DNA from 2 places in the Micromonospora mangrovicola genome. Region 2 is predicted to be linked to the other one. Evidence: predicted binding sites of a transcription regulator. Region 2 holds the regulator's gene; the other holds the start of a gene.
The links. The regulator HspR, encoded in region 2, represses chaperone genes until heat shock. The targets are predictions, from matches to a motif close to TTGAGTNNNNNNNACTCAA.
Positions count from the first base shown of each region.

Region 1: the regulator HspR is predicted to act here: its motif matches at 2,203-2,221, upstream of lon (endopeptidase La).

Region 1 is NZ_JBJZOG010000040.1:37,079-41,489, forward strand. It holds gene ACL02O_RS17855 (hypothetical protein) at 232-1,464, shown strand; gene ACL02O_RS17860 (histone-like nucleoid-structuring protein Lsr2) at 1,639-1,986, opposite strand; gene lon (endopeptidase La) at 2,245-4,411, shown strand, end outside.
Region 2 is NZ_JBJZOG010000041.1:19,022-23,432, forward strand. It holds gene grpE (nucleotide exchange factor GrpE) at 1-727, shown strand, start outside; gene dnaJ (molecular chaperone DnaJ) at 807-1,994, shown strand; gene ACL02O_RS18040 (heat shock protein transcriptional repressor HspR) at 2,025-2,465, shown strand; gene ACL02O_RS18045 (hypothetical protein) at 2,658-2,867, shown strand; gene ACL02O_RS18050 (DJ-1/PfpI family protein) at 2,992-3,546, opposite strand; gene ACL02O_RS18055 (SCP2 sterol-binding domain-containing protein) at 3,738-4,121, shown strand; gene ACL02O_RS18060 (amylo-alpha-1,6-glucosidase) at 4,118-4,411, shown strand, end outside.

The sequences.
Region 1 (4,411 bases), on a different contig from region 2:
CTCCTTCTCGAATTCTCCCGATCACGGTTGAACCTTCGCCGCTGTCCCTCCGTACCTAAGCGGGAATGGACGTAGATCTTCCCCGTCACGCCGGACGGCACGGCGACGGTGCGGAAAGGGCATCGTCGGTCGTCGACGTGTAACCGGAACGTCGCAGTGACCCTCACCCCGAATTTCGCAGGTCCGCCGGGGTCACGAGTCAACTACCGGATCGAGAAGGAGAGCAATTCGATGCGCAGGTCCACACGGGCGCGCCGGTCATCCGGTAACGCGCGGAGCAAGCGGCTGCTGGCCGTGGTCGGCACGCTCGCGGTCTTCGGCGGAATCGTCGCCGTCACCCAGATCTCGTCCGCCCAGGACCGGCGGCCGAGCCGTACCGCCCCGGTGTCGTGCACCGCCCCGAGCCCGGGCGCGACCGCGCCGGGCGGCCAGGGCAGCACCACCCGGACCTGGCAGAACGGCCGGTGGGTGCGCAACCACTGGGGTGACGGGCAGATGTCGGTCGCCGAATGCCAGCAGAGCCGGGGCGGCGGCGCGGGTACGCCGGCGGTGGCCTGCCCGGACGTCAGGAGCAGGCTGCCGCAGGTGCCCGACCGGGCGCGCAACGAGGTGGACCGCAACCTCGCCCTGCTGGACACCCAGATCGCCGAGGCCAACCGGCGGCTCGCCGCCGAGGGCGACCGCAACGGCCAGGACTTCATCGAGAACGCCGTCCTGCGGCCGCTGGCCGACAAGCGGACCGCGACGCTGAACCGGATCGCCACCGCGATCGGCCGGGTCGCGCAGCGGCCGCAGGGACTCGACCAACTCGCCCAGTGCGCACTGTCCGACAATGCCCAGAACGGTGGGAACAACAACGGCGGCAGCAACAACGGAGGCCAGAACGGTGGGAACAACAACGGCGGCAACAACGGCAACGGGCTGGATGTGCTGGCCAAGGACTGCAGCGACAGCCGGCTGCAGCCGCACGACGGTTTCCAGGCCGGTAACCGGTGTGTGAGCACCGCCTTCGGTGAGGTCGGCGCGGCGGCGAACAATCCGTCGCTGCTGATCACCCGGTTCCCCGATCAGGTCCGGCGGAACCAGCCGTTCACCCTGCGGGTCACCACGCGGAACCTGGTGCGGGACCGTTTCCTCGCGGCCGGTCAGGGCGGCTACTACCTGGAGAGCGCGCTGCTCAACGACCAGGGCCTGGTACGCGGCCACTTCCACACCGCGTGCCGGATGCTGAACAGCCTCCGCCAGCCGCCGAACCCGCAGGACGTGCCGGCGTTCTTCGTGGCCACCGAGGACGGCAGGGGCAGCGGCCAGCCCGACGACGTGCTCATCCAGGTCCCGGGCCTGCCCGAGTCGGGGGTCGCGCAGTGCGCGGTCTGGGCCGGGGACGGCTCGCACCGCATCCCGATGATGGAGCGGGCCAACCAGACACCCGCGATCGACGTGGTGCGGATCCGGGTCAACTGAGCCGGCACGACGGCCGGGGCCGTCCGGGGCGTACCCGGGCGGCCCCGGCCGTCGCCGTGTCCGGGTGCCGAGCGGGACACGGTTGCCGGAAATTGTGTACACCGGCAAAGCCGAGCGGGGTCACGCCGATTTCTCAGCGTGACCCCGGGACGCCCGACGGTGAGCCGGGAGGGCTCAGCGGTTCTTGTACGCCTCCACCACCGACACGGGGATGCGGCCCCGCTCGGAAATCTCGTAGCCGTTCTTCGCGGCCCATTCCCGGATGGCGCGGTTCTGCTCGCGGTCCATTCCCGCGGTGGCCGGGCGGCCGGTCCGGCGCGCCGCGCGCCCGGCCTCCACCGGCCCACGCCCGATTCGCCTGCCAGCGCTGATGTACGGGTCCAGCGCCTTGCGCAGAACACCCGCGTTCTCGTCGGAGACGTCGATCGTGTATGCCACGCCGTCCAGGCTGAACTCGACGGTCCGGTCGGCCTTTCCGCCGTCCAGGTCGTCGGTCAGAACGGTGATTACTTTCCTTGCCATCGCCATTACTCCCTGTGTCGGGCGGGGTGTGGCTAAGAGTTTGACGTATGGCGCGGCAATTTCGCAACAATATCGGTCGTTCGCCATTCGGTGAGTCGGCAAATCCGGCTGCCGGAATGGCGCGTCAGGCGCCCGGTCGGGTGCTGCGACCGGTCGGCGCCCCGGGAGTGTCAGTGGCGTGGGTCACAACCTGGAACAAGGGGAACGCTTTGTTACTTGAGTCTGTCACGCTCAACTCAACGTGATAGCAGGTGTTCGATGGCAACTCTTCCGGTACTTCCCTTGACCGACGCCGTCCTGCTGCCCGGCATGGTCATCCCGGTGACCCTCGACCCGACCACCCAGGCCGCGGTCGACGCGGCCCGCGCCAGCGGCGACAAGCAGCTCCTCGCCGTGCCCCGCCTCGACGGCGAGTACGGCTCCGTCGGCGTGATCGCCACCATCGAGAAGGTGGGCCGGCTGCCCAGCGGGGAGCCCGCCGCCGTGGTCCGTGGCCTGACCCGCGCCCGCATCGGATCCGGCGTGCCCGGTCCGGGCGCCGCCCTATGGGTCGAGGCGACCGAGATCGACGAACCCGCTCCGGCCGGGCGGGCCCGGGAACTCGCCCGCGAGTACCGCGCCCTGATGACCTCCGTCCTCCAGGAGCGCGGCGCCTGGCAGGTCATCGACGCCATGGAGCGGATGACCGACCTCTCCGAGCTGGCCGACTCGGCCGGCTACGCGCCCTGGCTCAGCCTGGCGCAGAAGACCGAGCTGCTCGCCGCCCCGGACGTCACCGCCCGGCTGGAGCTGCTGGTCGGCTGGGTGAAGGATCACCTGGCCGAGCAGGAGGTCACCGAGCGGATCAACAGCGACGTCCGCGAGGGGCTGGAGAAGTCCCAGCGGGAGTTCCTGCTGCGTCAGCAGCTCGCGGCGATCCGCAAGGAGCTCGGCGAGGACGAGCCGGACGGCTCCGCCGACTACCGCTCCCGGGTCGAGTCCGCCGACCTGCCCGAGAAGGTCCGCGAGGCGGCCCTGCGCGAGGTCGGCAAGCTGGAGCGGGCCAGCGACGCCTCCCCGGAGGCGGGCTGGATCCGTACCTGGCTGGACACCGTCCTGGAGATGCCGTGGAGCACGCGTACCGAGGACAACACCGACCTGGCCGCGGCCCGTGCGGTGCTCGACGCCGACCACGCCGGCCTGGCCGACGTGAAGGACCGGATCCTGGAGTACCTCGCGGTACGCAACCGGCGCGCCGAGCGCAACCTCGGCGTGGTCGGCGGCCGCGGCTCCGGCGCGGTGCTCGGCCTGGCCGGCCCGCCCGGTGTCGGCAAGACCAGCCTCGGCGAGTCGATCGCCCGGGCGCTGGGCCGCAACTTCGTCCGGGTCTCCCTCGGTGGCGTCCGGGACGAGGCGGAGATCCGCGGCCACCGGCGCACCTACGTCGGCGCGCTGCCCGGCCGGATCGTCCGGGCCCTGCGCGAGGCCGGCTCGATGAACCCGGTGGTGCTCCTCGACGAGGTCGACAAGCTGGCCGTCGGCTACTCCGGCGACCCGGCCGCGGCGCTGCTGGAGGTGCTCGACCCGGCGCAGAACCACACCTTCCGCGACCACTACCTCGAGGTCGACCTCGACCTGTCCGACGTGCTCTTCCTGGCCACCGCCAACGTGGTGGAGACGATCCCCGGCCCGCTGCTGGACCGGATGGAGCTGGTCACCCTAGACGGCTACACCGAGGACGAGAAGGTGGCCATCGCCCGGGATCACCTGCTGCCCCGGCAGCGGGAGCGGGCCGGGCTGACCGCCGACGAGGTGACCGTCGCCGACGAGGCCCTCGCCCGGATCGCCGGCGAGTACACCCGGGAGGCGGGCGTCCGGCAGCTCGAGCGGGCCCTGGCCAGGATCCTGCGGAAGGTCGCCGTCACGCTGGCGTCCGACCCGGCGCCGGTCCGGGTGGACACCGACAACCTGGCCCGCTACCTGGGCCGGCCGAAGTTCACCCCGGAGTCGGCCGAGCGGACCGCGGTGCCCGGGGTGGCCACCGGACTGGCGGTCACCGGGGCCGGCGGCGACGTGCTCTTCATCGAGGCCACCAGCATGGACGGCGAGCCGGGACTGACCCTCACCGGCCAGCTCGGCGACGTGATGAAGGAGTCCGCGCACATCGCCCTGTCGTACCTGCGGTCGAACGGGCGACGGCTCGGGCTGGACCCGAACGCCCTGGCCGGGCGGCGGATCCACCTGCACGTCCCGGCGGGCGCGGTGCCCAAGGACGGCCCCAGCGCCGGCATCACCATGGTCACCGCCCTGGCCTCCCTGGCCAGCGGCCGGCCGGTGCGCCCCGAGTTCGGGATGACCGGTGAGGTGACCCTGTCCGGCCGGGTGCTGCCCATCGGTGGCGTGAAGCAGAAGCTGCTCGCCGCCCACCGGGCCGGTCTGACTGAGG
Region 2 (4,411 bases):
CCCGGACTCCACCGGGTCGGCGCCGGGTGGCTCCGCGACCGCCGGGCAGGGTACCGGCGACGAGCCGCGGGTCGTCATCCGTGACAAGCGCAAGATCGGCAAGAGCACCGAGAAGTCCGCGTCCGACGCCGCGGCGGCGGACGCGGCGTCCGACGTGCCGGCCGAGGGGTTGGTCGAGGAGACCGAGGTCGTGGTCGACGAGATCGAGGTCGAGGACCCGGTCTCCGGCCCGCCCGTGGTCGACGCGCCGGCTGAGCCGAGCGAGGAGGCCGCTCCGGCGGCCGTGCCGGCCGGGCCCGAGCTGGACGTGCTCCGGGCCGAGCTGGACGAGCGGACCAGGGACGTCCAGCGGGTGTCGGCGGAGTACGCCAACTACCGCAAGCGGGTCGACCGGGACCGCAACCTGGTCCAGGAGCAGGCGACCGGCTCGGTGCTGACCGCGCTGCTGCCGATCCTCGACGACCTGGACCGGGCCCGTGAGCACGGTGACCTGGTCGGGCCGTTCGGCTCGGTGGCCGAGCAGCTCACCGCCGCGCTGGGCAAGTTCGGGCTGACCGCGTTCGGCGAGCAGGGCGACCCGTTCGATCCGACCCGGCACGAGGCGGTGGCCCACCAGACCTCCGCCGACGTGACCGAACCGACCTGCGTGCAGGTCATGCGCCGGGGCTACCAGCTCGGCGAACGGCTGCTGCGGCCCGCCCTGGTCGCGGTCGCCGACCCGGAGTAGTGCCGACCCGTGACGTCCCGCCCGCCCGCACCGGGCGGGCGGGACGACCGGGGTACGTCCCGTGGAAGGGGGTGGACCGGTGAGTTCCAAGGACTGGATCGAGAAGGACTACTACGCCGCGCTGGGCGTGGAGAAGTCCGCCTCCTCGGACGAGATCAAGAAGTCGTACCGGAAGCTGGCCCGGGAGTCGCACCCGGACCACAACCCCGGTGATCCGAAGGCCGAGGAGCGGTTCAAGGCCGTCTCCGAGGCGTACGCCGTGCTCGGTGACGAGAAGAAGCGCCGCGAGTACGACGAGATGCGGTCGCTCTTCGGCTCCGGCGCGTTCCGCCGCAACGCCCGCGGCGGTGGCCAGCCGGGTGGCGTGCCGTTCGACGTCTCCGACCTGTTCGGCGGGGCGGCCGGCGGCGAGGCCCGGTTCGGCGGTGCCGGCGGTGGCCTCGGCGACCTGTTCAGCTCGCTCTTCACCGGCGGGGGCGCCGGTGGCGCGACCCGCGCGCGGGGCCCCGCGAAGGGCCGGGACGTCGAGGCCGAGGTGGCCCTGGACTTCGAGGACGCGGTGCGCGGGGTCACCCTCCCGCTGACGCTGCGCGCCCCCGGGGTCTGCGACACCTGCCACGGCAACGGCGCGAAGCCCGGCACCTCGCCGGTGGCCTGCCCGGTCTGCCACGGTGCCGGGGTGACCACCCGCAACCAGGGGTCGTTCAGCTTCTCCGAGCCCTGCCGCAACTGCCAGGGCGTCGGCACGATCGTCGAGGAGAAGTGCCCGGAGTGCCACGGCACCGGCGGGGTGACCAAGACCCGGACGCTGAACGTCCGCTTCCCCGCCGGGGTGGCCGACGGCCAGCGCATCCGGCTGGCCGGCCGGGGTGAGCCGGGCGAACGGGGTGGCCCGGCGGGCGACCTGTTCGTCCAGGTCAAGGTCCGCCCGGACGAGCTGTTCGGGCGCACCGGGGACGACCTGACCCTGACCGTGCCGATCACGTTCGCCGAGGCGGTGCTCGGCACCGATCTGCGGGTGCCGACCCTGGACGGCACGGTGACCCTGCGGGTGCCGCCGGGTACTCCGAGCGGTCGGGTGCTGCGGGCCCGGGGCAAGGGCGTCGTACGCAAGGACGGCCGCGCCGGTGACCTGCTGGTCACTCTCGACGTGGTGGTCCCGGCGACGGTGTCGGACGAGGCGCGGGCGGCGCTGGAGGCGTTCGCCGAGCAGACCCCACCGGCCGCGCGGGAACATCTTGAGGCGCGGGTGCGTCGATTCAGTTGACGCGTGGGAAGGCAGCGGAGGTGAGCGGGGATGTCGGAGGAGTTCGTCGGCTCGGGTGACCCTGCCTACGAGGCCAAGGTGCTGATGATCTCGGTCGCGGCGCGGATGGCGGGGATGCACCCGCAGACCCTGCGCCAGTACGACCGGCTGGGCCTGGTGCAGGCCGGCCGGGCGGCGGGCGGTGGGCGCCGGTACAGCGTCCGGGACGTGGTGCTGCTCCGCGAGGTGCAGCGACTCAGTCAGGACGACGGGATCAACCTGGCCGGGGTCAAGCGGATCATCGGGCTGGAACGGCTGCTGGAGGAGGCCCAGCAGCGGGTGGCCCGGCTGGAGGCGGAGTTGGACGCCGCGTACCGCCGGATCGCCGAGCTGGAGTCGCTGGGTGGGTTCCCGCGCGGCGACCTCGTGCCCACCAACCGCACCTCCACGGCGCTCGTCGTGTGGCGTCCCCGCCGTACCCCGGGCCGCTGACCGGGACGCTCACCTGAGTTCACGATCTTGGGCAGTTGCCGTTCGCCACGAACGGCAGCTGTCCAAGATTCGTTTCCGGGCTGTTCCCCGCGAGCGGTTCGGGGAAAGGTCGGCGGCGGTGGTGGCCCGTCCGCTAGCCTCGGAATTAGGCCCAACCAGGTCAATCCGGACGCCGAGCTGGCAGGGGGAGCCATGGCGAAATCGGCGAAGAAGGTGGCACAGCAGGCGGAGGACCGGCTGGAGAAGGTGGCCGAGAACGTCCGCGAGCGATTCGACCAGGTCACCGAGGGCCGCTTCACCGACAAGATCAAGGACGGGCGCTTCGCCGACCAGGTGGACCACGGCATCGACCGGGCCAGAGCCGACGAGCAGCGCAAGAAGCAGGGCGGACCGACCAGCTGACGATCCGTCGGCGTGCGGGCCGGGACCCACGGGGGGTCCCGGCCCGTTCGTCGGCTCGGTTCGGCGGCTCAGGTGGCTGCCGATCTGCGGGCCGGCTGGGCGGCCTGCGGGGGCGACGTCCTCGTCACCTCCGGGACCGGAGGATTCGGATGAACTCCCGCATCCACGGCGGATTGTCCGCCCACGACCGGCCGGACACTTGAAGGCCGTCGACCAGCGCCTCGGTGTCGACGAACTCTGCACCGGCGGCCCTGATGTCCGGCGCGAGCGCCGGGTAGGCCGAGGCGCGCCGGCCGTCGAGCGCCCCTGCGGCCGCCATGATGAGCGGGCCGTGGCAGAGGTGGGCGATCGGCTTGTCCGCCTCAACGAAATGCCGGACGATCCGCAGGCATTCTTCGTTGTTACGGAGGTACTCGGGGGCCCGGCCGCCGGGCACGACCAGGGCGATGTAGTCGGCCGGGTTCACGTCCTCGAACGCCATGTCGGCCGGAAAGGCGTATCCGGGCTTCTCGGCGTACGTGTCGAAGCCCTTGACGAACTCGTGGATGACGAACTGGAGCTTCCTGGCGGCCGGTGCAGCCATGTGAACGTCGTACCCCTCCTCAATCAATCGCTGATAGGGGTACAAGACCTCCAGCGACTCCGCCGCATCGCCGGTGATCAGTAGCACCTTCTCCATGATCGCTCCTGTTTCCCGTAATGCTCTGCCGCGACCCGCCCGACGGGCACCGGGCTCCGCGGGTTTCTCAGCCAGCCCGCGTGGAACGATATCGGCTGAATATGTGTGATGAGGGTATTTTGCGGGAAGGTGGCAGGCGGCTGAGCTGTCGGCCTCAGCCGGCGCCGGCGCGAGTGACGAACGGGGAGACGATGTCCGCCTCGATTGAGGAGTTCCTGGACGAGTTGGCCACCCGTCCGGGCACCCAACGACTTGGCAGGGTCACCGGCACGATCCGCTTCGAGCTTGCTGCGAACGGGGCGATCCACCATTGGTTCGTCGACATCTCACTCGGCAAGATCACTGTCTCGCCGGAGGATCGCCCAGCGGACTGCGTCGTCCGAGGCGACAAGGCGTTGCTGGATGCCGCAGCCCAGGGCGAGCGGAACCTCACCTCGGCATGGCTGAGACGCGATCTCGTCGTTGCCGGCCGGGTGGAACTGTTCCGGTTCTTGGAGCGCCTGTTTCCTGGCCCAGCGGCTGCCCGGGACCCGCGCGACCTGGTTGCGTACCTCCCACCCGGAGGACGAGCGTGAGTGACCTTGTGCGCATTCTGGACGGGAACACCTTCGTCGTCACCGACCGGCGTGGGGATGTGCACGCCTCGCCGACCTTTCCGACCGGGCTTTTCTCCTGGGATACCCGGTTCCTGTCGAAGTGGTGCCTGACCATCAACGGCAAGTCGCTCTATTCCCTGTCCCTGGATGATCTTCAGTACTTCCAGGCCCGGTTCTTCCTCGCGCCGGCGGGCGCCACCCACGACTTCGACTCCACCATGTCGATCATTCGTCAGCAGACGATCAACGAGGAGTTCGAGGACCAGCTG